DNA from 3 places in the Paenarthrobacter sp. RAF54_2 genome. Region 2 is predicted to be linked to each of the others. Evidence: predicted binding sites of a transcription regulator. Region 2 holds the regulator's gene; each other region holds the start of a gene.

Region 1 (8,064 bases), on a different contig from region 2:
GGGTCTTGATACGGAGGTCGCGGCTGGCCAGGAGGTCTTGATAATCCAGTCCGTGGCCGGCGGCTAAGCGGGTGTTTGGGGTCAAGCCGGGGTTCAGGCGACGCGCCAAACACTGCATTCGTCGGTATTGATGGCTTTCCTCATCCCGGAGACGTGGTCCATGATCCAGACGACGCCGATTCCCGGTGCTGTTTCCTGGACCCGTCCGCGGCGGATGACCACGTCATCGTAAGCGGGACCAACGGACATGCGGGCCTCGATCTCGTCTCCGCGGTGGAGCTGGCTGAGAGCGCGTATACGTGTTGTGTGAGTGGTGACTTCCTTCAGCATGGTGTCCTCCTGAACTGGAGCTGGTGCCTGCACTTGCCGGCTATTCCAGTGTGGCGGTGCATTGTTGCCGGAGTATTTCGGCGTGGTTAGGGTCCGGTTAGCATTCCGGGATGCTTGCGTTTCGGGTAACCCCCGACGTCGGAACGCGCCATGGGCGGCAGGACTCGCCCACGGTTGGCGCGCACCTCCAGAGACCCCTGCCGGCTCGGCTGTAGCCTGATCACGGTTCTTGAGACTCACAGGAACCACAGACTCCGTCCCCGGGGAGATTCAATGGGTTTTTTGCGGCGCGCAATCGCGGTGTCCACAGGCCTGGTGGTTTTCACCACCGGCCTGTTTTTCGTCCAGGCCCCTGCTTCGGCAGTGCCGGAACCCACACCCGATAATCCGAACGTACGGTTCTTCGAGGGGACACCGCATTCGGAGCACGTCTTCGAGACGCCGCCCGGACAGGCCCCGTCCAGCAGTGGCGAGATCACCGACGTCGAATCCCTTCTCGGCGCGGGCGCAGCAGCAGCCGGTCCCAATGGCGATATCCGGGTCCGTTTGGTGACGGCCAAACTGGCCGATAACACCAACCCAATCTCCATGTCAGGGGCCGAGCAGACGGTCGCGGCCACCAGCAGCTACTGGAAAGCCATGACGGACAACAAGCTGTCCATGACTGTGGACAGCAAGGTCTCCGGGTTCCAATCCAAAGCCAAGTCGACTGACAGTTACAGCACCATCATGTCCATCATCACCAGCGAGTTGAAGTGGACAGCCAGCCCGTACACGGCACTGGTGATCTTCATTCCGACGTCCACGCTTTCCGGGAACGCCCTGGGCGTGGGCTACAGCAGTGGCAGCTACAGCGGGCGGGTGCTGATGCCGCAAATCAGCAACTTCTCCAACAACGTCATGAGCCATGAATTCGGGCACGTCATCGGACTGATGCACGCCGACGCGTTGCAGTGCTACAGTGGCGCGTCCGACGTCGGGGTGGATAGCACCGGGCGGTTCACGGATAGCTCCTGCTACATCCGAGAATACGGGGACACCACGGACCTCATGGGCGCGGCGCAGTACGCCCAGCCGGTGGTGAGCTCCAGCTTCTGGGACTACGCGGGGCTGGGCCGCGGCGACGAAATTCGGGATGTCGGGGTGGCCACAGGCGTCAAAAGCTACACGCTGAAGCCGTGGGGAGGCACCGACGCGCAGAGGGCCATCAAGTTCACGGACCCCGTCAGCGGGGAAGCCTATTATTTGGAGCTGAGAGAGCCTGCGGGGTACGACAGTTATCTCGGGGAGCAGGGCAGGCCCCCTGGCAACAGGGGCGTCAAGATCGTCCAACGCGGCGGCGCCACGATCGCCTCATCGCTGATTCTCATGCCATCTACCATCCCGTTCCAGGAACAGTACTACGCCAAGAACCACGCCTGGCAAGCCGGCAGCACCTTCACCACATATACGGGCACCCAGGTTACGATCAACTCCGTCTCCACAACCTCGGCGACTGTCACCATCAACGCCGATCCCAAACTCAAGGCGCGCATGCGCTTCTCCGCAGGCGACTTTGACGGCGACAAACTGGCGGACGTCATCTCGCGCGAGGCCGACGGTTCCCTGCTGCTCTTCAGTGGCCTCCCGGGAAACCGGCTGGATGATCCGGTGCAGATCGGCTCGGGCTGGGGCATTTTCAACGCCGTACTTGGAACGTCGGACTTCAATGGTGACGGCTTCGCGGACATCCTGGCCCGGACCAGCGACGGCGCACTCTGGCTTTATCCCGGCAACGGCAAGGGCGGTTTCCTCACCCGGAGCCAGATCGGTTTTGGTTGGCAGGGCTTCACCCAGTTGGTCGCGGCGGGGGACTTCAACGCGGATGGCCGGAGTGACCTGATTGCTGCCGGCTCTGATGGCCGCCTGTGGTTGTACCCAGGCAATGGCACGGGTGGTTTCCTCGCCCAAACGCAGATCGGCCAGGGCTGGGATTCCTTCAATGGTCTGGCAGCCTCAGGTTCATTCGGCGGCGGCGCCCCGGGTCTGCTTGCCCGGGCCAGCGACGGCACCCTCTACGTCTACCCCGGCGACGGCAAGGGCGGCTTCCTGCCGCGTGCCGCCGTCGGAACTGGTTGGAACGGGGTAGGTGACATCGTTGGCGGCCGGGATTTCACGGGCGACAAGCGCGTGGACGTCCTGACCGCAGCAGCGGGCGGGGGCATGACCCTCTATCCGGGCGACGGCAGTGGCTTCGCGGATCGGCTGGCGATCGGGACCGGCTGGAACCAGTTCCTTCAGGTGTGGGAAGCGGGCGATTTCGACGGCGATACTGTCGCCGACATCCTGGCGCGCGCAACCGACGGCGCATTGTGGCTTTACCCGGGCAACGGATCCGGCAGTTTCCTTCCGCGTGTTCAAGTCGGGTGGGGCTGGGGCCAGTTCACGTCTGTGTTGAGTGCGGGAGATTTCGACGGCGATTCGCACCCCGATCTTGTGGCCAGGGCTTCCGATGGGACACTGTGGCTTTACCCGACCGACGGCACGGGACAGTTCCTTGCACGTAAACAAATTGGCACCGGATGGCAGGGCTTCGAGCAGTTGCTGGCCCCGGGCGATTTCACGGGCGACGGAAAGCCGGACATCGTTGGCCAGTCCGGCGATGGTGTGCTGTGGGTCTACCCCGGCAACGGCTCCGGAGGCTTTCTTGCGCGCAAGCAGATCGGCACCGGGTGGGACGTGTTTAACCTGGTCCTTCAGGCCGGTGACTTCAACGGCGACGGAAGGGAAGACCTCGTTGGCCGTTCCGGTGATGGCGGACTCTGGCTCTACCCGGGGAACGGCGCTGGCGGCTTCCTTACACGCTCCTACCTCGGTTCAGGATGGAACATGTTCTCCAGCATCGCTGCCCTCGGCAACGGGTTTACCGGTACTGGCGACCCCTCCGTGGTGGGAGTTGCAGGGGACGGAACGCTGCTGATGTACTCCGGAACGGGTGCTGGGAAGTTCAAACCGGTGGCGCTGAACCCGCGGTAGTTACTCCGTGGCACGTAACAATGGAGTATGGGAGTCCAGGAGAGGGTCAATTCACATCGAACCAAATGCGGGAGCGGGGGTGTCGCATGGTGCAAATCTGGGTGCCGGATGTGAAGGCGGCCAATTTCGAAATCGAGGCGTGTAGGCGGGCCGCGGCGGTTGCTGAGGGTGATCGGCACTCTGACGATCAGGCGTTCATCGAATCTGTCTCCGCGTCCTGGGACGAATGAATCTTGGCGAGCTCTGTTGCAGCTGGTTGCGAACTCACGGGAGACAGCGAAAAGCCCGGAATGTCAAAGGACATTCCGGGCTTTTCCGTTGCCCGCGCCAAATAAGTGCAGGTGCCGCTGCGGCGACTTACTCGCTCAGGCCGAGTTCCGCCGTCGGGACCTTTGCTGACTCGCGTGCCGTCATGGCTGAGACCGCCGCGATCACGCAGATGACTGCAGTGAAGATGGAGATCTGCACCCAGCCGCCAGGCTTGGTGCCACCGAGCGCGGTGACGATGGTCGGAGCAAAGCCTGCCATGAGGAAGCCGAGCTGCGTACCGATTGCCAAACCGGAGAAGCGGACCTTGGTGCTGAACATTTCACCGTAGAAGGACGGCCACACGGCGTTGGCGGCTGCATACCCGAAGGAGAAGAACACCACGGAGACCAGGAACATGAGCGGGACGACTCCCGATTCCAAAGTCAGCAGGAACACCGGAGTCATGATGGCGCTGGCGATGGCGCCGTAGATGAAGACGGGCTTGCGGCCCATCTTGTCAGCGAGCATGCCGAACAGCGGCTGTGTACCGAGGGCCACAATGTTGGCTACTACAACGAGCCACAAGGTGATGGTGCCGCTGACGTGGGCCACGTCCTGGGCGTACTTGATGGCCAGAGTTCCAAATACGGTACTCACGGCGGCGATGAAGGCGCAGCACACCACGCGGAGGACGTCGCGCCAGTGCAGCTTGAGGAGGTCGGCGATGGGCAGCTTGGCGATCTGGTTGTTCTTCTTGGCCTCTGCGAATGCCGGCGGCTCGTGCAGGGTGCGTCGGATGAAGAACGCCACGATGACTACTACGGCACTGAGCCAGAACGGGATGCGCCAGCCAATGCCGTACTTGATCTCGTCCGGGAGCGCGAGTACTGGAATGAAGACGAGCGCTGCCAAAATCTGGCCGCCTTGGGTGCCGGTCAGTGTCCACGAGGTGAAGAACGAGCGGCGGTTGTCCGGAGCGTGCTCCAGCGTCATTGACGAGGCACCGGCCTGCTCACCGGCAGCCGAAAGACCTTGGGCAAGGCGGGCAAGTACCAGCAGGACGGGAGCCCACCAGCCAATGGTCTTGAAGTCCGGGAGGCAGCCGATCACGAAAGTCGCGGCACCCATCAGGACCAGTGTGAACATGAGGACCTTCTGCCGGCCGATCCTGTCGCCGAAGTGGCCCAGGATGACAGCGCCCACAGGGCGGGCAACGTAGGCGAAGCCGAACGTTGCGAAGGACATGATGGATGCGTTGGTGTCTGCGTCCGGGAAGAACACGTGGGGGAAGATCAGGGCTGCGGCGGAGCCGAAGATGAAGAAGTCGTAGTACTCCACTGCGCTTCCCAGGAAGCTGGCGAGTGCCGCCTTCTTGGGTGTTCCTGCTGGGGTAACTTTGCCTGGCGTCGCTGACGGCATTGTGTGGCTCATGGGTGTTCCTTCTGTGACGACGATGTCGCGGGTCTGGCTTCTGCGGGAAGACCAGAGCGAGGTGCGGCCGGATCAATCCCAAAGTAACCACATGGTGAGAGCTACTTGTGCAATACAGCAATAGTGGCCGTGACTGGGGTCACTTGTCAAGACTTGTCCCCACGATCTAGAAATAGCTCTCACGATGTGAGAGCATCTAAGCATGAGTGTGAAAGAGGACACAAAGACCGACATGGTCGGCAAGGCCCTGGGCCTGTTGGTATTGCTGGGAAATGAGCCCAAGGGTGCGAGTGCCGCGGATCTGGCCCGGAGTGCGGGACTTCCGTTCAGCACCACCTACCGGCTGCTCGGCTCGCTGACGCGCGATGGATTCGTGGACTACGAGCCGGACGGCCGTCGATATCACCTGGGATTGCGGGTCTTCCAGCTGGGCCAGCGGGTGTCCAACCACCATGGCTTCGCAGCAACGGCACTTCCCGTACTCCAGCGCGTCACCGAGAAGACCGAGGAGGCAACCATCCTCTCCGTGCGCGACGGCAACCATCATCTGACAGTCAATAAGGTGGACGGCCCCAAGACCTTCCGTGTCACCAGCGATCCCGGTCATTTGGGCGCGCTGCACACGACGTCCGTGGGCAAGGCGATCGTCGCTTTTGAGAACGACGCCGAACGCGAACGACTGCTCGAAGAGTTGCCTTTGGAGCCTCTCACTGAGCGCTCCATTACCGACCGGGCTGCATTCCGGGCGGAGATTGAGCAGGTGCGCCGGCAGGGCTACGCGGTGATGGATGAAGAAAACGAGATCGGCATGCGCGCCGTCGCGGTGCCGGTCCTCAATTCCCAGGGCCACGCCTTTGCGTCTCTTGCCACGGCCGTGCCGGTTTTTCGTCTCACCATGGACGAACTCATCGCCCACGTACCCACGTTGCAGGAGGCCGCGGCTGAACTCGCGGCCCGCCTGCCCCAGCGCTAACCCAACTGGGGGACAGGACATGTCGCTATGAGCCCCCAGTGGGGCGTTATCTGTCCCCATAGTTGGGTGAGGGGAGTGCAAATGTTCGCGATAAGAACAAGCGTGCGGAATATGAACACTTGTAGTAATCTAAATAGCACCCGGCCTGGCGACGCCCGAAAAGCGCCAACAGCCCGGGGTGCTGAAGTCAAAGGAGCTTTAGGATGAGCAATCGAGCCGAGTCCGTTCTGGTGGGCCTCATGGGCGAAGGGGTCATGCCCTCGCTCACGCCACCCATGCACGAACGCGAAGCCGACGTGCAGGGCCTTCGCTTGCTGTACCGCCCCATCGACCTGCTGGACCTGGCCTTGCCGGCCACCGCCGTCGGGGATCTCCTCACCGCAGCCCACCGCATGGGCTTCAATGGCCTGAACATCACGCACCCGTGCAAGCAGCTGGTGCTGGAGCATCTTGACGAAATTTCCGACGACGCCCGTCGCCTGGGTGCCGTCAATACAGTTCTGATTCAGGATGGTCGGTTTATCGGCCACAACACTGACTTCTCGGGTTTCGGCGCGGCCCTCACCAGCGGACTCCCTGATGCCAAGCTCGATCACGTGGTCCAGCTTGGTGCTGGCGGTGCCGGGTCCGCCGTCGCCTACGCGTTGCTTAAGGCCGGGGTCGGCGTGCTGGACCTCGTGGACATGGATGCAGCCCGCGCAGCCGATCGTGCCGAGGAACTAGGCGGACTTTTCCCGGCGGCCACAGTCACGCCGCGCACTCCCACTGACTTGCCGCAGATCATGCCGCTCGCGGATGGCCTGGTGCACTGCACCCCCATTGGTATGGCCGCCCATCCGGGACTGCCCCTGGACATCGACCTCCTGGAACCGCGGCACTGGGTCGCCGACATCGTCTATCGCCCCATCGAGACGCAGCTGGTCCGCGAGGCGCGCGCCAAGGGTTGCGACGTCCTCGACGGCGGCAGGATGGCAGTCGGTCAGGCGGCCGACGCTTTCCAGCTCTTCACAGGACGAGACGCCGATCGCGACCGCATGCGGGCACACTTCCTGGAGCTGATCGCCGTGGAAGATGCCGCAGCCTCACTGGCCCCTGAGCTGACGAAGGCGGGCCACTGATGCGAACCGGAATCGCCACCGTATGCCTCTCCGGCACACTGAAAGAGAAGATGCAGGCCTGCGCAATCGCGGGGTTTGACGGCATCGAAATCTTCGAGCAGGACCTCGTCACCTCGCCGCTCAGCCCTGAAGACGTACGGAAAATGGCCGCCGATCTCGGCTTGGGTCTGGACCTGTACCAGCCGTTCCGCGATTTCGACGGCGTCACTCCGGAGCTGCTCAAAACCAACCTTCGCAGGGCGGAGGCGAAATTCAATCTGATGGAACGCCTGGGCATGGACACCATCCTGGTCTGCTCCAACGTGGCGACGGCAACCATTGATGACGACGAACTTCGTGCCTCCCAACTGGCAGAGCTTGCTGAACTGGCGGGGGACCACGGCGTCAAAGTTGCCTACGAAGCATTGGCCTGGGGCAAGTACGTCAACGATTACGAGCACGCGTATCGCTTGGTCGAGATGGTTGACCACCCCAACTTGGGCACGTGTCTGGACTCCTTCCACATCCTTTCCCGCGACTGGGACACCGCGCCGATCGAGGACATCAACGCGGAGAAAATCTTCTTCGTCCAGGTGGCCGACGCCCCTAAACTTTCCATGGACGTCCTTTCCTGGAGCCGCCACTACCGCGTTTTCCCTGGCGAGGGTCAGTTCGAGCTTGCCAAGTTCATGGGCCACGTGGTCCGCGCCGGCTATACGGGTCCGGTTTCGCTGGAAGTTTTCAACGATGTCTTCCGCCAGTCCGATGTCGAGCGGACAGCCGTGGACGCCATGCGTTCCCTGATCTGGCTGGAGGAGCAGAGCGCCAAGTGGCTCGAAAGCACCTCCGCGGATTCCGCAGCCGGCAATGGAAGCGCCTCCCGGCGTCGTTATCCCATGGAACTGGCCACGCTGCCCAAGGTGAACGAACCCGCTGGCTTCAACTTCGCCGAGGTCAAGGCTGACGACA
Region 2 (8,064 bases):
CGTCATTGACCGGATTCTTTCCAAGGATGTACCCGCACAGGCATCCGATGACAATGATGCCAAAGGTGTTTTCGGCAGGGCACAAGCGATCTCCACGCTTGACCACGAACACAGCATTTACGACGGCGACCAGGAAGACCTGGCGGACCGACGTGCGCTCCGCCGCACCGCGGGCCTTTCCACCGAACTCGAAGACGTCACAGAGGTTGAGTACCGGCAGCTGCGCCTGGAGCGCGTTGTCCTGGCTGGCCTGTGGACAGAAGGCACTTTGGCTGACGCCGAGAATTCGCTTCGCGAACTCGCAGCATTGGCAGAGACAGCAGGATCCGAGGTCCTAGACGGCCTGGTTCAGCGGCGCACAAAGCCGGACCCCGGCACGTTCCTCGGATCGGGCAAGGCCCAGGAACTCAAGGACATCGTGGCCGCCACTGGCGCCGATACCGTGGTGGTCGACACCGAGCTTTCCCCCTCGCAGCGACGCGGACTTGAGGACATCGTCAAGGTCAAGGTGGTGGACAGGACCACGCTGATCCTGGATATCTTCGCGCAGCATGCCAAGAGTCGCGAAGGTAAGGCACAGGTTGAACTCGCACAGCTGGAGTACCTGCTTCCCAGGCTTCGTGGTTGGGGTGACTCCATGTCCCGCCAGGCCGGTGGCCAAGTGGGTGGAGCCGGTGCCGGTATGGGTTCGCGTGGTCCAGGTGAAACAAAGATCGAGCTTGACCGCCGAAGGATCCGGACGCGCATGGCCAAGCTGCGTCGGGAGATCGCCGCGATGAAGCCGGCGCGCGAGACCAAGCGGGCCAACCGCCGTCGTAATGCCGTACCCTCGGTCGCAATCGCCGGCTATACCAACGCTGGAAAGTCTTCGCTCCTGAACCGGCTGACCGATGCTGGGGTGCTGGTGGAAAACGCCCTGTTCGCCACCCTGGACCCGACCGTCAGGAAGGCACAGACCCCGGATGGCATCGGCTACACGCTGGCTGACACCGTTGGATTCGTCCGCTCGCTGCCTACGCAGCTGGTGGAAGCCTTCCGCTCCACACTGGAAGAAGTAGCGGACGCAGACCTGATCCTGCATGTCGTGGATGCCTCCCACCCGGACCCGGAAGGGCAAATCGCGGCGGTGCGTGCTGTGTTCACCGAGGTTGACGCCCGCAAGGTTCCGGAAATCATCGTCCTGAACAAGGTGGACGTAGCGGATCCTTTCGTCGTGGAACGCCTGAAGCAGAAAGAGCCGCGGCACGCCGTGGTTTCCACCCGCACGGGCCAGGGCATACCTGAACTCCTGGAAGAGATCAGCCGGTCGATTCCCCGGCCGGGAGTCCGCCTCGAGGTCCTCATCCCGTATGACCGTGGTGACATGGTCAACAAGCTGCACAACTCCGATTCGGAAATCCTGAGCCTCGAGCACGAGGAAAACGGAACCCGCGTGGTGGCCATGGTTCGTGAAGGATTGGCCGCCGAGCTGGAGTCATTCGTCAGCAATGGTTGAGAAGGTCGCGGCGGACGTCGTCGAGTCAGTGGGGGAGAAGTTCACCCTCGAGCTGTTGGACAAAGCTGTTGACGGGATGGGCGGTCAAAGCCGTTCAGGCCAGCACGAGATGGCAAGGCAAGTCACCAGGGCCATCGAGTCCGGTGAACATCTGCTGGTCCAGGCCGGAACGGGAACGGGTAAGTCCTTGGCTTACCTGATTCCGTTGATCGCCCATTCCATGGACAGCGACAAACCGACGCTTGTGTCCACCGCTACCTTGGCCCTGCAAACACAGATTGTGGGCCGGGACCTGCCCCGGCTGTTGGAGACGATAAGCCCGGCCCTCGAGCGTCCCGTGAACGTGGCGCTCGTCAAGGGCCGGGCAAACTATGTTTGCCTGCAAAAGCTGGAGGGTGGCTTCCCCAGTGAAGAACCGTCAGAGGGCCAACTTTTTTCCCTGGGTGAGGACACCAGCGTGCCGCATTTCGCAGCAGCGGTTGGCGGCCCGTCGTCGCAATTGGGCAAGGAAGTCATCCGGCTCCGTGAATGGGCCGAAAAGACGGCCACGGGCGACCGCGATGAACTGATGCCGGGCGTTACCGACCGCGCCTGGAGGCAGGTCTCCGTGACGTCCATGGAGTGCCTCGGAGCGCAAAAGTGCCCGCTCGCTGAGGAATGCTTCAGCGAGCAGGCGCGGGCCCGGGCGGCTGAGGCGGACGTCGTGGTCACCAACCATGCCATGCTTGCCGTCAGTGCCTTCGAAGGGCTTGCTGTACTGCCCGAGTACGACGTCGTTGTGGTTGATGAAGCTCATGAGCTGCAGGACAGGGTCACGGGGGCCGTCACGGGCCAGCTGTCCGTAGCAATGGTGCATGCTGCGGCTTCGAGCGCGCGTAAGCACACCGCCATTACCGTAGACGCCCTGAACGCGGCAGCCGACCGACTGGACATGGCCATTGCCGGAGTCCCCAACGGACTGCTGCCCAACGGGCTCAACGACGAACAACTGGACTGCCTGGACCAACTGCGTGATGCCACACGCGCTGCGTTGTCTGACTCGAAGACTGACTCTTCAAACGCGGTCGACGGCGGCCGGCAGCTTGCGCGCTCACGGCTCATGCTCATTCTGGAACTGTGCGAGCGGATGCTCGCAGCCAAGGAGAACCGCGAAGTGGTGTGGTTCTCCAGGAACAGCACCTTCGATCCCCAGCAGGGGTACTCCCCGCCGGATGAGACCGCTCCCGCACTGATCAACATCGCTCCGCTTAGCGTTGCCGGCCGGCTGCGGGAAGGCCTTTTCGCAGGGCACACAGTGGTGCTTACTTCTGCCACGCTCGCTATTGGATCCGCCTTTGAGCCTGCCGCCGGTGGCCTGGGGCTGATTGGAGAGGGTGCACCGAGCTGGACTGGGTTGGACGTCGGATCGCCTTTTGATTATCCGAAGCAGGGCGTCCTTTACGTGGCCAAGCACCTGCCCAAGCCCGGCAGGGGCACTTCTCCTGAAGCCCTCGATGAGCTAGAAGACCTCATCCGTGCATCCGGCGGGGGAGCACTGTGCCTGTTCTCCTCACGTCGGGCGGCCGAGGAAGCCGCAGAGGCGATGCGCCCACGTCTGGATGTGGACATCCTCTGCCAGGGCGAATCCACTATGGCAGCACTGGTGAAGCAGTTTGCCGATGAACCGGACACCTGCCTCTTCGGCACCATGTCCCTGTGGCAGGGCGTCGACGTCCCTGGCGGTTCATGCCGCCTTGTGGTGATTGACCGCATTCCGTTCCCCCGGCCCGATGATCCGCTGATGACTGCTCGCTCGCGGGCCGTTGCGCAATCTGGGGGCAACGGGTTCATGGCGGTGTCAGCTACGCACGCGGCAATTCGTCTGGCTCAGGGAGCAGGACGCCTCATCCGTTCTACCGGCGATAAAGGCGTGGTCGCCGTCCTGGACTCACGGCTATCCACCGAAAGGTACGGCGGGTTCCTGCGTGCCGCTTTGCCACCCTTCTGGGCAACGACGGATCGTAATGTTGTGCGCGGCGTCCTGGAACGCTTGAGCGGGAAGAAAACGTAGGCGAACGCCTTAGAGGGAGCGCAGGACCGAAACGACCTTGCCCATAATGGTGGCTTGGTCTCCCAGTATCGGTTCGTACTGCGTGTTCTGGGGGAGCAGCCACGTGTGGCCGTCCCGCTGGCGGAAGGTTTTTACCGTGGCTTCGTCATCCAGGAGTGCTGCCACGATGTCACCGTTGATGGCGTCATTCTGGCGCCGGACAACTACCCAGTCACCGTCACAAATTGCGGCGTCGATCATTGAGTCACCAGCGACCTTCAGCATGAACAGTTCGCCGTGGCCCACCAGTTGCCGGGGCAGGGGCAGGACGTCCTCAATAGTCTGGTCTGCGAGGATGGGGCCACCGGCCGCGATGCGTCCCACCAGGGGCACCATGGCGGTGTCGCTGGCACTGGCCAACTCCGTCACGGCGAGTCCACCTGCGCTACGCAGTGTGGTAGCTGCTTCGACTCCGGGAATTGTCCCGCCGTCAAGGGTCAAAGGCATGAGGACTTCCATGGCGCGGGGGCGCTTGGGATCTCTGCGCAGGTAGCCGAGCTTCTCCAACTGGGAGAGCTGATGGGTGACGCTGGACAGGCTCGCCAGACCAACGGTGTCACCAATTTCGCGCATGCTGGGCGGATAGCCGTTGTCATTGACGGACCGCTGGATAGTTTCCAGGATTTTCTTCTGCCGGACAGTCAGGCTTTTGGGACTCTTTTGAGGCTGCTGGCTCCGCAGGGGTACCCCGCCGCCGGTGGCTTTCGCTGCCATGTTCGCCAATGCCCTTCTGTTCCGCCCGGTCACGGTCTGAAGTGTGCCCGGGGATGTTGGATCTGAAAAAATGTCAGACCCTCCTGTTCCACTGAAACAGTGCCTGTTTCTTCACTCAAACCTAGGCCAGGCACAGGCGTTTATCAAACATTCGTTCTAGCGAGTCTCGACACCGTTCGTTGATAAGTGCTAAAAATGTCATAGCAAGGTTCGAATATGTGTTCTATAAAAGTTGAACCTGGCTCGGATGTTCGAAGAAAGTGTTCGAATATCCGAGGCGGGTCCAACGAACACAAGGAATTGGCAGCCGGCAACGGGCATCCGATGCAGGCAATCGCTCAGAAGGGCTCAGCTCATGTCCGCAATCTCTACGTTCCACGAATTCCGCAACACCCCGGCGCCTACGCGTCTCCGGCTTACCCGGCGCGGCAGGATCGTGTTCTTCGGCATCCCCGCCATGCTGCTGCTTGCCGCGCTGCTGAGCCTTGCCGGCTTCATCAACTCTCCGGCCAAGGCTTCGGATTCCCAGTCCCAACTGCAGCCGCCGGTGGCCGTCACGGTTACTGTCCAGCCCGGGCAGTCACTGTGGGGCATCGCCGGTGCGGCCGCGCCGGAGCGGGACCCGCGTGATGTCATCGCAGAAATCATCCAGTTGAACGATCTCCGCGGAGGACGCATCCAACCCGGCCAGCAACTGTTCGTTCCCGCCAATTGAGTAGCCAGACGGCCGTGAGTGGGCGTCCCTGGCGTCACAGTTACTCTGCAGTCGCACCGGCACCTTAAACTGTCTTGGTGAGTGACCAGCTTGAGCGACTTGACCGACTTCCCCTCCGGACCAACCTGCGTGGACTGAGCCCCTATGGCGCGCCGCAGCTTGATGTCCCCATTTTGCTCAACGTCAACGAGAACACCCATGGCGTGCCGGCCGATGTGCAAGCGGCCATTACCGAGGCCGTTGCGGCCGCGGCCATGGGCCTGAACCGATACCCTGACCGCGAGTTCACCGAACTTCGTGAATCCCTCGCCGATTACCTCGGTCACGGGCTTTCCGCGGACAACATCTGGGCGGCCAACGGCTCCAACGAGGTCCTGCAGCAGATTCTGCAGGCCTTCGGAGGTCCGGGGCGCAAGGCATTGGGCTTCCCTCCCACGTATTCCATGTACCCGCTGCTCGCCAGTGGCACGGACACTGAGTACGTCCGTGGAGTGCGAGCTGATGACTATGGCCTGGATGCGGCTTCCGCTGCTGCCCAGGTGAAGGAGACTGGCGCGAATATCGTGTTCCTGTGCTCTCCGAACAACCCCACGGGAACGGGTCTCGGCCTGGATGTGGTCGAAGCCGTGTATGAAGCCGGCGAGGCCAGCCAGGCTATCGTCATCGTGGATGAGGCCTACCACGAGTTCGCGCACGAGAACACGCCCAGCGCGCTGACGCTGCTTCCCGGGCGGGAGCGTTTGATCGTCTCGCGCACCATGAGCAAGGCCTTTGCCCTGGCAGGTGCGCGCCTGGGCTACATGGCTGCCGCACCTGAGGTTGCTGACGCCATCAGGCTCGTCCGGCTGCCTTACCACCTCTCAGCGGTCACGCAAGCCACGGCCCTGGCTGCCCTCAACCACCGCGAAGCGCTCATGGCCGACGTCGAGGACATCAAGGTCCAACGGGACCGGATTGTGACCGAGCTCCTCCGAATGGGACTCAAGCCGGCGGCTTCGGACTCGAACTATGTGTTCTTCGGTGGGCTTTCGAACCCACATGCGATCTGGCAGGGCTTGCTGGATGCGGGCGTCCTGATCCGCGACGTCGGCATTCCCGGACACTTGCGGGTGACTGCAGGAACAGAAAAGGAAACAACGGCCTTCCTTGAGGCCTTGGAAGCCCTTCTGGACAGCCCTGCGTCCCAGCCCAACTAAACTTGTCAATAGACCCACCCCATTCTTCGTGTATAAGGACGTCCCAATGAGCGAAACCGGCGCCAAGCCGTCCGCTGACCGCACTGCGCGCATGGAGCGCACCACCAGCGAATCCTCCGTCCTGGTGGAGATCAACCTGGATGGCACCGGTGTCTCGGACATCAGCACCACGGTTCCCTTCTATGACCACATGCTGACGGCGTTGTGCAAGCACTCCCTGATCGACATGACCGTCAAGGCCACGGGTGACACCCACATCGATGCCCACCACACCGTGGAGGATGTGGCCATTACTTTTGGTGAGGTCTTGCGTACTGCCTTGGGCAACAAAGCCGGAATCCGCCGCTTTGGCGAAGCTACGGTTCCATTGGACGAAGCCTTGGCGCACGCTGTCGTGGATGTTTCGGGGCGCCCATATCTGGTGCACGGAGGAGAACCCGCGGGGCAGGAGTACCACCTCATCGGTGGCCACTTCACGGGTTCGCTGACCCGTCACGTCTTTGAAGCCATCACGTTGCACGCCGGTATCTGCCTGCACATGAACGTCCTTGCAGGCCGCGATCCGCACCACATCGTCGAGGCCCAGTTCAAAGCCTTCGCGCGGGCTCTTCGCTCGGCAGTGGAGTCGGATCCCCGTGTCGAGGGCATTCCATCCACCAAGGGGGCGCTATGAGCGGGCAAATCCTGAAGGACGGTGCGGTTACTGACGCTTCGGCTAACCTCAAGCCGGAGTCCCCTGAAGGTAAGCCCACGGTTACCGTGCTGGACTACGGTTCGGGCAACGTCCGTTCAGCTGTTCGCGCCCTTGAGCGTGCGGGCGCCGAAGTGGTTCTCAGCTCCAAGCCTGAGGATGTGCTGAATGCCGACGGGCTGCTGGTCCCCGGCGTCGGCGCCTTTGAAACGGTAATGAAGGAACTCAAGGCCGTCGATGCCATCCGCATGATCGGCCGCCGCGTCGCAGGTGGGCGGCCTGTCCTGGCAATCTGCGTTGGGCTGCAGGTGCTCTTCGAAGCCGGAGTCGAGCACGGCACCGAGTCCGAGGGCATGGCCGAATGGCCGGGCAAGGTTGAACTCCTTCCCGCCCCTGTGGTTCCTCACATGGGTTGGAACACGGTGGACGTCCCTGAAGGATCAAAGCTTTTCGCGGGCGTTGAGCAGGAACGCTTCTACTTTGTGCACTCATACGGCGTGCAGGAGTGGAACTTCGACGTCGTCCAGCCTCGGATGGCCCCACCTCTGGTGACCTGGTCCGAGCACGGTGCACGCTTTATCGCCGCTGTCGAAAACGGCCCCCTGTGCGCAACCCAGTTCCACCCCGAGAAATCCGGAGACGCCGGGGCGCGCCTCCTGCGCAACTGGGTGGACGGCCTTCGCAAGCCTGGATCCACGGTGGCACAGGCTCCGGCAGCGGACGATCGTGGTGCAGCCTAAATGTGGTCGGTAGTGCTCATGGGCCTTGCCGGCGTGCTGGTGGGTGGAGGTATCTCTTTCCACCAGCAGAAGAAGCCACTGTGGGTTTCCGTCTCTTTCTACGTGCTGGCGGGGATGTCCCTGCTGGCCGCCTATCTCCTGACGCTGCCAGGCAACTGAACGCCCCGCGTCCCCATCAACTCCTAGGACACACATGACCACCTCAGCCCAGTCCGTTCTGGAACTCCTCCCCGCCGTCGACATCGTTGATGGCCAGGCAGTCCGCCTGCTGCAAGGCGAGGCAGGCTCGGAAACCAGCTACGGCACGCCTCTGGAAGCTGCCTTGAACTGGCAGAACGCCGGTGCTGAGTGGGTGCACATGGTGGACCTCGACGCCGCTTTTGGCCGTGGCAACAACGCGGACCTCATCAGCGAGGTCGTGTCC
Region 3 (8,064 bases), on a different contig from region 2:
CTCCCAAACCAAACTCGTCCGGTAAAGGATCGGCCTACGGAGCCAAAGTCAGCTGACGCTTCCATCGTAGAATCGCGATGTGGACGATAAGAAGCCGTTGTTATTGCGGGAAGCCATAGAGCTGGAGCGTCCAGGGGCTCTTTCCGCGTCGCGCGAAGCGTTGCTTGAACGCTGGCACTCCCTTCCGCCAGACAAAGGAACCGCACTCAGACTGGCATTTATCGAGTGGTGGGCTTGCAGCGAACCCGCTTTCCTGACCGGCCTACCTGACTACGACTACGACCTGTCCCTGTTCCCCGAGCTGGCTGCCTTCCTCACATCCGATGCCGAGATTGACACAACGGTTCGGTTTGTCTTGGGTTGGATGTCGAAGTCGTTCCCTTGGTGTTGCGGATGTGGTCCGTCGCCCTGGGAGTCGGTGGGTGAAAAGCTGTGGTCCGAGTTCGAGGCAAGCGGCGATCTGGACCTATCGGAGTTCGCGGATGATAGCGAGTATGGCGTTTACTTCACCCACATATATGCCTCAACTCAGCAGAAACGGTTGTCCGACGCTGGTGACTAATGCTGCCCGTTAGAGGATCCTTTACCGGGCAGCGTTGCGATCACGCGAGAAACAAGAAATTACTTGAAGGATTCGGGTACTGGACCCAGGAGAGGTTGTGCATCCGCAGGGTTGCGGTAGGTCGACTCCCAGGGCAATCGTCCGGTGGAGTCACTCCAAATTGCTTGTAGGGCCTTTACTTGGCCGTAAACTTCTGCCACCGCTGTCAGTCCCGCGATGTTTTCCACCGCGATGAAAGCGATGGGAGCTGGAGGTTCGGTGAGGTCTGTGGTGATGCTTCCTGGGATGAAGCGTTTACCTGCTTTTACCTCTTCACCCATGAGGTTCAGGAAGGCTTGGGCTACCTCGAACGGCAGGCCCTCCATAACGATCTCCGGATGCTTTAGGGCTGTAAGGCCAACGGTGTAGGAAAAGGCAGCCTGATCACCCGCGCCGACATGACGTACCGCCCACCCGTGCTCTTCGATCAACGACAGCAGTTGATTGAAGACGGGGTCATTGCTGTCCTTAAGTTTCACGGACTCAATCTAGCAACGCCGTGAAGCTCTGTCGCCAATCGTCAGCACTGTCCATCCTTTGCACGCCCGGATGGGCATCCCTGACCGTTCACTTCTTTTCGCTGCGACTCTTCCGCTGTGCCAGGTAGGTTGACTAAGCAAATATCATTCAAACAGACCGATAAGAGCCAGCGGCCGCGACCTCCGGCGCGCTTGTGCGATACGTTCAGCGTGAGTGTCGCGGGAGGTATACGATACTCCGCCGTCCTGAATCATCCTGAGCTTGCCTATGTGGCTGCACCCGGACGTCCTGCTGTCATCCCCTGAACGGCTGCACTGACTTCTCGACTTTCTCGCTGGCTTCGTCGTAGTGGTTCTGTTTCAACAAGCCCTCGACGGTGCGGACGATGCTGGCATCGGCGATAGGTGAACACCACACGCCCTTCAACGGGAGTAGGTCGTCCTTAATCTCGGAAGCAGTCATGACGTGAAGGACAGGGACGATTGATTTCCGGCCATGCTCGTAGTGAATAGGGTCGAAGTCCTCACTGAAATTGGTGGATATCCACCGCACCTCCCGTTCGTCCTGGAACGCCTCATGTTTCATCACGGATGCAAGGATGACCGCCTGCTTCCGAAGTTCGCTAACTACCGGCGAAACGTTGCTTTTGCCTGCTGCCAAGATGTCCGTAACAGCACTCTCGATGAACTCGTTAGCCAGCCGCCGTTTCTGGCTGTCCTTGTACTCGACCCGATACCAGCCACTGATGGGCGGAATACCGTTAGGGGCATGATCGTCGTGGCTTGTCTCCTCTACTTCCAGTCCGTCAGCAGACAACTCGACTGCAGTATCGATGCCTATGGCGAAACCATCACCATCGGCATAGTTTCTCCACAGTGTTAGGCTGTCTGGCTTTGCCGAGGCTGATATCAAATAAACCTCATTGATGATGTCGCTGAAATAGTCCTCATCGAGAACCTCACGCAGAACGGCGTTTACGGCCTCCCACTGGTCAGCGTCGTGACCATGGGAAGGAGCTTTCTTATGTGTTTTCCAGTGAGCTTCCTGTAAGAATTCGAACCCGTGCCTGATCTCCGTTGCATCATTGAGGTGTGCAGGATTGGAAGCCCATAGGCACTTGTTTCTGAGGATGGACATCAACGCATAGCCGTTGGTGTAGTGCCATACCGGACGGTTCCAGCGATAACGCAAACTCTCCGTTGTCGTCAAGAACTCCTGCGTTTTCCTGGCATAGCCAGCAAGCGCAGCGTTCCTTGCTAGTCTCCCAATGTCCCCCACGATGGCTGCCGCAAAGGGCTCAAACAACTTCTGCTGTTTTAGCTGAAGGTCACCGAACAGTCCCCATACCCCTTTCCCACCTACCGGTTGAGGAAGGTCGATGGTCACAGCCTTACGCATGGCTTCAACGGCAGCGGCTACACCAGGGCTTGGATAGATGTCGCTCAGGTTGCTCGTCATTCGTCGGAGTGCGTCAGTGATGCCAGAGGTAGCTATCTGTCTGGCCGCGTAATCCTGCACCCATGGTTGGGACACGAGGCGATGCATGCGTTCCAGTTGCTCCTGGTTGACGTTCAAACGCTCAACATCGATGCTATGACGTGCCCCTTCAGGCTCGTCCCCAGTAGCCTCATCCGCCTGTCTAAGGATGTCATCGAGGGCTACCACATGCTCGCCTCGCTTAGAGGTAGTTTTCCCCTCCGCGTCCTCTGCCTCTTCGGTGGGTTCGCCTTCGGAGGGGTCGTGCTCGCCTGGCTCAGGGGCTACGTTCTCACTGCTCTCGTCCTCACTCACGGCTCAATTGTTCCATCGCCCCCCTGGGACCCTCCAACGGCCCTCGGGTGCTACCTGATAGAAGTGTCCGGTAGAGGATCCTCTACCGGGCGCTAGGAATTTGCTGCGGGCCCAGTGCAGCAGACCTACGGTCAAGTTGGCATATTATCCTCAAGTAGCCGCGTAGGATTTGGGCTTCTGACTAGGCTAGCTTTGATGGGGCTCTCGGCACAGCAGGGGCTGTATCAGTCGGAACACCGCCGATCAGACCTTCGATATGTAATGGACAGTGGGATAAATATGTCGTCAGAAGGTGGATTGATCGATGGTCCCACCGCGTTCATTTTGTGGCGATGGCGCTACCGGTTTACGACGATATCGCTTGCCATCTGCCTAGTGACTCTGATTATGAACAACTCCGGCATGCCGCAGTCCTGGTTCACCAACACCATGGTCGCCTGTATGGCGGCCAGTGTCATCCCTGTCATCGTGCTCATCAATTGGTGTGCCGTCCGGGAGCGCGCGGAGAAGCGGGCAGGGTATACGACTCTTAGGACGAGTCGTAACGAGCTGATGCAGCGGGATCCATACCTGGGCAGGGTCATTCGCCTGGCGGGCGCAACACCCTTGGAGCGTCAACGTTTCCTCCAGATAATTGCAGATACAAAAGCGCAGATGACCGCTGAAGCCACCACCCGCAAACCATGAGCTGATCCATCCTGCGCAACTCTGTCACGATGTCGCCAGGAAACGCGCTGGTGAGCAATCAGTGGCGGAGCGTCGAGCAACGTCCACCCTCAGCACGACAACACGTAGACGAATCGGTAGCGCCCGGTAAAGGATCCCCATTCGGGCCAGTGAGGCTCCCGGTGGACCACCGCCTTACGGACGTTGTTCTAAGGCGCCTGCTGCTTCTCCGCTTCGGCTTTAGTTCGTTCCAAGATCTCGGCGAAGTGCCGGCGCTCGAGATAGTCCGCGTGGGCTAGTCGGATGATGCGGCCCATATAAGGATCTCGTTGCATTATTTTCTTGTTCCCAAGGCGGATGGTTGTGTAGCCAGCCCTTTTCTCAGCATCCTCCCTGAATCCCGCCCAGTTGATAAGAACGACCAAGACAAATCCTGAGACGAGCAGCAGACCTATCAGCAGATCAGTAAACAAAGACTGGGGGACACCAGCAGCGCTTAGATAAGCAATCGACAAACTAACAACTACTAAGACGGCCGTGGCGCGGTGGCGCCACGTGTCACTTGAAAAGCAGTTCTGCAAGTGATCAAACCACTACGAGATCCCGTGTTTACCAAGTCGCAGCTCCATATTCGCCCAAGCAGTCTCCAGCTCTCATCGTGCCACGCCCGTAGGTGGTCCTGGGCGATGCCGGACGCCCGACGAGGGATGCCCTTGCGGGCAGCCGACTCCATGCAGACTTCGCCCCGGTCATCGTCGCAAGATCCAGTCCACGGGGTAGCCGAGTTCCTCGAGGGTTAGAAGCAGTGGTTCGGGAGGAACCGCAAAGACGAAGAGTTCAAAGCCGCCGCCGCGGATGTGGATCCGCTTAGAGAACAATCCACGAGTAGTGAAGACCTCGATTACCTGTTCCCTGCGGAAGGGCCATGGCCCGAAGATGCGCCCAAGACCGAACCGAAAGCGAAAGTTGAGATCCTCCTCCGTTGCGGTTAGTTCGACGAGCGGCGTCGTGGCGCGGATTGTCCGGTACTCGATGCCGACATTTATGCGATAAGGCTTCATAGGCCTGCATCATCCCCCGAGTTGGCTGAGTGGTTTCACCAAAAGTTACTGCCTGGGTGCGCAGAAGTCTCTAATACCGGCGCCCCCATGCGCCCGGTAAGGGTTCCCCTTGCGGGCTGCGCCATGCGATAAATAGCGTCGCAAAAAGACCGCCATTTATCGCCAAAAGTCATAGGAATGGCAGAGCCTGAAGCGGCTGTAGGTGAAGGGTTGGTTTAGTCTGAGTGAGCCGTGCCGGGCACGACTAAACGTTCGGATCTGTAGCAGAGCAACTTAGGGGATGATTTGGGGGCTTACATGCGTGGGGGCAAACTGGGAGCTTGGAAAATAGGGAGCGCCGGGCTTCTCGCGGCGTCGGCGATGTTGCTGACATCATGTTCCTATTCGGAGCCGTCGCCGTCCCCCACTACCTCCAGTGCGTCCCCTGTAGCAGCGGCAGCGGCGGCTGTTGCATCCAGTTCCAGTGCACCCACCCCTGATGTGGCTGGCACGGTGGGGCTGAGCTCTTACAAACTGCCAGTGACGTACACGACTGTCGCAGGGGACACCTGGGCATCCATCGCGAAAGCATTTGAGCTCAAAGAAGCCAGCCTCAAAGCATTCCAGGCGAATCCGGTGGACGCAGAGCCAGCGGTGGGAACTGTCGTGGACCTGCGAGGGGTCGACTACCTGCGCGCAGGAGCGGCCGGCGGTTATCAAAAGGACGCATCGGGCCGCCCAGATATCTATACCGTTGTTGAAGGAGACAACCCAGGGGCCGTAGCGGCACGCTTTGGAATACCAGTTCGGCAGTTGGTAACGGATAACAAGCTTCCCGGAATGTGGTCATTGTCCCCAGAAGCCACTGCATCCTTCACGCCCGGCATGAAACTCAAGCTGCAAAACCCCTCCTAGGAACCTCCGATAGATCTTTAGCCAGAGTAAGTGGCACCGCACAAACCAGTGTAGTTTCGGGTTCCTGATTGCAGATTCCTCGATACGCCCGTAGACGATCCCTTAGCGGGATGCGTGGGTTCGCAATGCCGTCAGACAAAGTTGGCTGCAGAGGAAGCTAGGAACAGTTGCACACCGTCTACCACACAGTCAGTGCTTGGCGGGCTGCGTCCATGATCTCGGTGCCAATGGCGTCCCGTTTTTGTGGCATGTCGTCCCAGTCATCCATGAGAGCAACCAAATGATTCAGTTCCGGGGGCTGCCCCAGCACCAGCCAACCCTTCCCGAAGACCAGACCTACACCCGTGCGCGGCGCCAAAGTCCCGCCAACAATTTCACTCAGCCAGCTTCGAACCAAGATACGGCGGGCAACACCATCGTCCTCAAATGGCTTTCCCAGTTCCTTCCTGGCTTGGATCCATAAGTCCCTGGCTCCCCGCGGATCATTTGGTGAGTATCCGGCCAATTCCCGGAGCGCCGGGGAATCGTAGCCACCGACGAGCAAACTTGCCGCGACATCCGGATATTGTTCGCTGGGTAGCAAGCCAACCTGATCCTGGAGAAACAGGAGTCTCACGCTCTCAGTTTCCTCGCCGCTCATGAGCAAATCATAGTGGCAGAGTTGCCATTCTTGAGCCCGCCATCGTGTCCGCAGGAGAATCCCTCAAGGGGATACTTGCGCCTGCTCTTGTGTTTGGGGAATCTTTTACGGACCCGGTTCAGGGCAGTGATTTAGGCTGTGGGTGTGAGTATCAGCGCGGCCCAGGCGAGCCGCTTTTATCAAGAGGTCATCCTGCACCAGCAAGTGTGGGGAATCCGCGATTCACATGGTTTCCCTACACCCCCCAATGGAGATGGCGAACGCAGCATGCCGTTCTGGTCGCTCCGAAGCAGAGCTGAGAAAGTGACCAGCAGCATTCCGGCGTATCGAGCCTTCGAAGCAGAGGCAATCCCCCTTACCGTGTGGCGCACACAGTGGATTGATGCACTCGAACGAGATGGCATTCTCGTGGGACTTAACTGGTCTGGCGTTCGCGCAACGGGCTATGACATTCAGCCGCTTGAGGTCCGGGCTCGACTCGAGGCCAGCGAATAGGGCCCACAAAGCCATGTGCAACTGTCCGGTAAAGGATCCTTATCCGGGCGCTTGGAGTTGGGCGGAGTCCCCGATCGCTCCCGTAGAGCGGTGGTCCTCCAGGACCTGGCCTGGCTCGAACAGGCAACCACCCTCACCAAACTACGGGCAGGACACGCACTTACCGGGTATACGCATCTTGGGCAGGTTCGACCTGAGTATATGTGGCGCAATCGAAGAAATGAAGTGGGCTCCTATGGAGCCGTCACGCCATGTCCGGCCAAGGATCCTTCAGCGGGCCGTAATGAGGGGTCGGTCTAGCTAGACATCTGTTGTAGTGCAACAGGGATGTAGGTCAGCACGTTGATCAGGGCCCAAGTGGCAAGTCCGTAGCCGAGAACGAGGGCCGCTATCGCCATAGAGCGACCCCTCTCGTTTTTTCGCTTGATCTGATTCAACGAGACGTGTCCAGCCCCCACAGCGAAAGTCGCAAGAATCCCGAGGCCAAAGAACCAAATACCGGCAAAGGCGATGCCGGCCAGGGCAATGGCCACAACGGCCAAGACGTTAATCCGGCCAGTGGTCAGCGGTGCCTTCGTAGATGACATACTCACAGTTCGCCATTTCGTAAGCGTCAATTGAGTCTAACCGCCTAGCAGAGGCTCCCGCATGACCGACCGGTAAAGGATCCTTCTACGGCCACGATTGTCCACTGTCCGCTGCTCCGATGCTGCAGCTATGCTCAAGCCGTGAGCATCGTTGGAGGCACTGCGCAGGACCACTTTCGTTCGATGGTGCGCACGGAATTGGCGCCGGAGCTGCGTCGCCTTGGCTTCCGCGGAAGCGGAACACAGTTCGAGCTTCCGTCCGCCACTCATTGGTTATTACTGGGCATTCAGAGATCAACGTCCAGTACAGCGGATGAGGTGCGCTTCACGGTGAACCTTTCTGCAGTCGACCGCCAGGCTTGGAACACCAAGCGTGAGAGGGAGAAGTGGATGGGCGTGCAGCCGAGCGCAAACGTCTTGGGTCCTGTCACGACATCAAAGCGTTTGGGAATACTCGTATGGGGAACCGACACCTGGTTTGCTATCCAACCGAACCGATCCACTCAAGACGTCGCCCGTGAGGTCTTGGACGCCATTAGAGACAAGGGCATCTCCTGGTTACGTGCCCAGGAGTCTTCCAATGAGTCGCGCCCGTAGGGCGATCCCTGAACGCTCTGGTCCTCTCCTCTGAGAGCGTCGTTGTTAGGTCAGCCGCAGCCTGAGGGCAACGGCCACCTCATCGGCGCGCCCACAAAGCGTGGGCGTGGACAGCGCTTATGAAGAATCCACTCCTGTGTTCAGCGGCGACTTCCCCACGTCTTGTGCCAGTACTCAGCGTCCTTGCTGCTGGAGCATAGGATGGCGTCCGGCTGCGGCGAGGCTGGCCACATCTCCAGCAGGTAATGATCG

What was found. The regulator LexA, encoded in region 2, represses DNA repair genes until DNA is damaged. The targets are predictions, from matches to a motif close to TCGAACANNTGTTCGA.
Region 1: a site for LexA is predicted at 6,091-6,106, ahead of AB4Y87_RS13525 (shikimate dehydrogenase). Genes of this name have one in related genera too.
Region 3: a site for LexA is predicted at 4,840-4,855, ahead of AB4Y87_RS11295 (LysM peptidoglycan-binding domain-containing protein). Genes of this name have one in related genera too.

Annotation. Positions count from the first base shown of each region.
Region 1 covers NZ_JBFRDV010000012.1:51,129-59,192, reverse strand. The annotation lists gene AB4Y87_RS13555 (MoaD/ThiS family protein) at 1-67, shown strand, start outside; gene AB4Y87_RS13550 (hypothetical protein) at 94-330, opposite strand; gene AB4Y87_RS13545 (FG-GAP repeat domain-containing protein) at 604-3,345, shown strand; gene AB4Y87_RS13540 (antitoxin MazE-like protein) at 3,366-3,575, shown strand; gene AB4Y87_RS13535 (MFS transporter) at 3,703-5,025, opposite strand; gene AB4Y87_RS13530 (IclR family transcriptional regulator) at 5,228-5,998, shown strand; gene AB4Y87_RS13525 (shikimate dehydrogenase) at 6,202-7,116, shown strand; gene AB4Y87_RS13520 (bifunctional sugar phosphate isomerase/epimerase/4-hydroxyphenylpyruvate dioxygenase family protein) at 7,116-8,064, shown strand, end outside.
Region 2 covers NZ_JBFRDV010000019.1:76,597-84,660, forward strand. The annotation lists gene hflX (GTPase HflX) at 1-1,495, shown strand, start outside; gene AB4Y87_RS18775 (ATP-dependent DNA helicase) at 1,488-3,545, shown strand; gene lexA (transcriptional repressor LexA) at 3,555-4,298, opposite strand; gene AB4Y87_RS18785 (LysM peptidoglycan-binding domain-containing protein) at 4,654-5,013, shown strand; gene AB4Y87_RS18790 (histidinol-phosphate transaminase) at 5,091-6,209, shown strand; gene hisB (imidazoleglycerol-phosphate dehydratase HisB) at 6,256-6,882, shown strand; gene hisH (imidazole glycerol phosphate synthase subunit HisH) at 6,879-7,640, shown strand; gene AB4Y87_RS18805 (hypothetical protein) at 7,641-7,799, shown strand; gene priA (bifunctional 1-(5-phosphoribosyl)-5-((5-phosphoribosylamino)methylideneamino)imidazole-4-carboxamide isomerase/phosphoribosylanthranilate isomerase PriA) at 7,834-8,064, shown strand, end outside.
Region 3 covers NZ_JBFRDV010000009.1:73,747-81,810, reverse strand. The annotation lists gene AB4Y87_RS11325 (hypothetical protein) at 80-562, shown strand; gene AB4Y87_RS11320 (DUF4262 domain-containing protein) at 622-1,080, opposite strand; gene AB4Y87_RS11315 (DUF2971 domain-containing protein) at 1,376-2,872, opposite strand; gene AB4Y87_RS11310 (hypothetical protein) at 3,248-3,559, shown strand; gene AB4Y87_RS11305 (hypothetical protein) at 3,748-3,963, opposite strand; gene AB4Y87_RS11300 (hypothetical protein) at 4,288-4,599, opposite strand; gene AB4Y87_RS11295 (LysM peptidoglycan-binding domain-containing protein) at 5,119-5,493, shown strand; gene AB4Y87_RS11290 (hypothetical protein) at 5,672-6,133, opposite strand; gene AB4Y87_RS11285 (DUF2750 domain-containing protein) at 6,278-6,628, shown strand; gene AB4Y87_RS11280 (DUF4190 domain-containing protein) at 6,925-7,215, opposite strand; gene AB4Y87_RS11275 (DUF4304 domain-containing protein) at 7,357-7,812, shown strand; gene AB4Y87_RS11270 (hypothetical protein) at 7,953-8,064, opposite strand, start outside.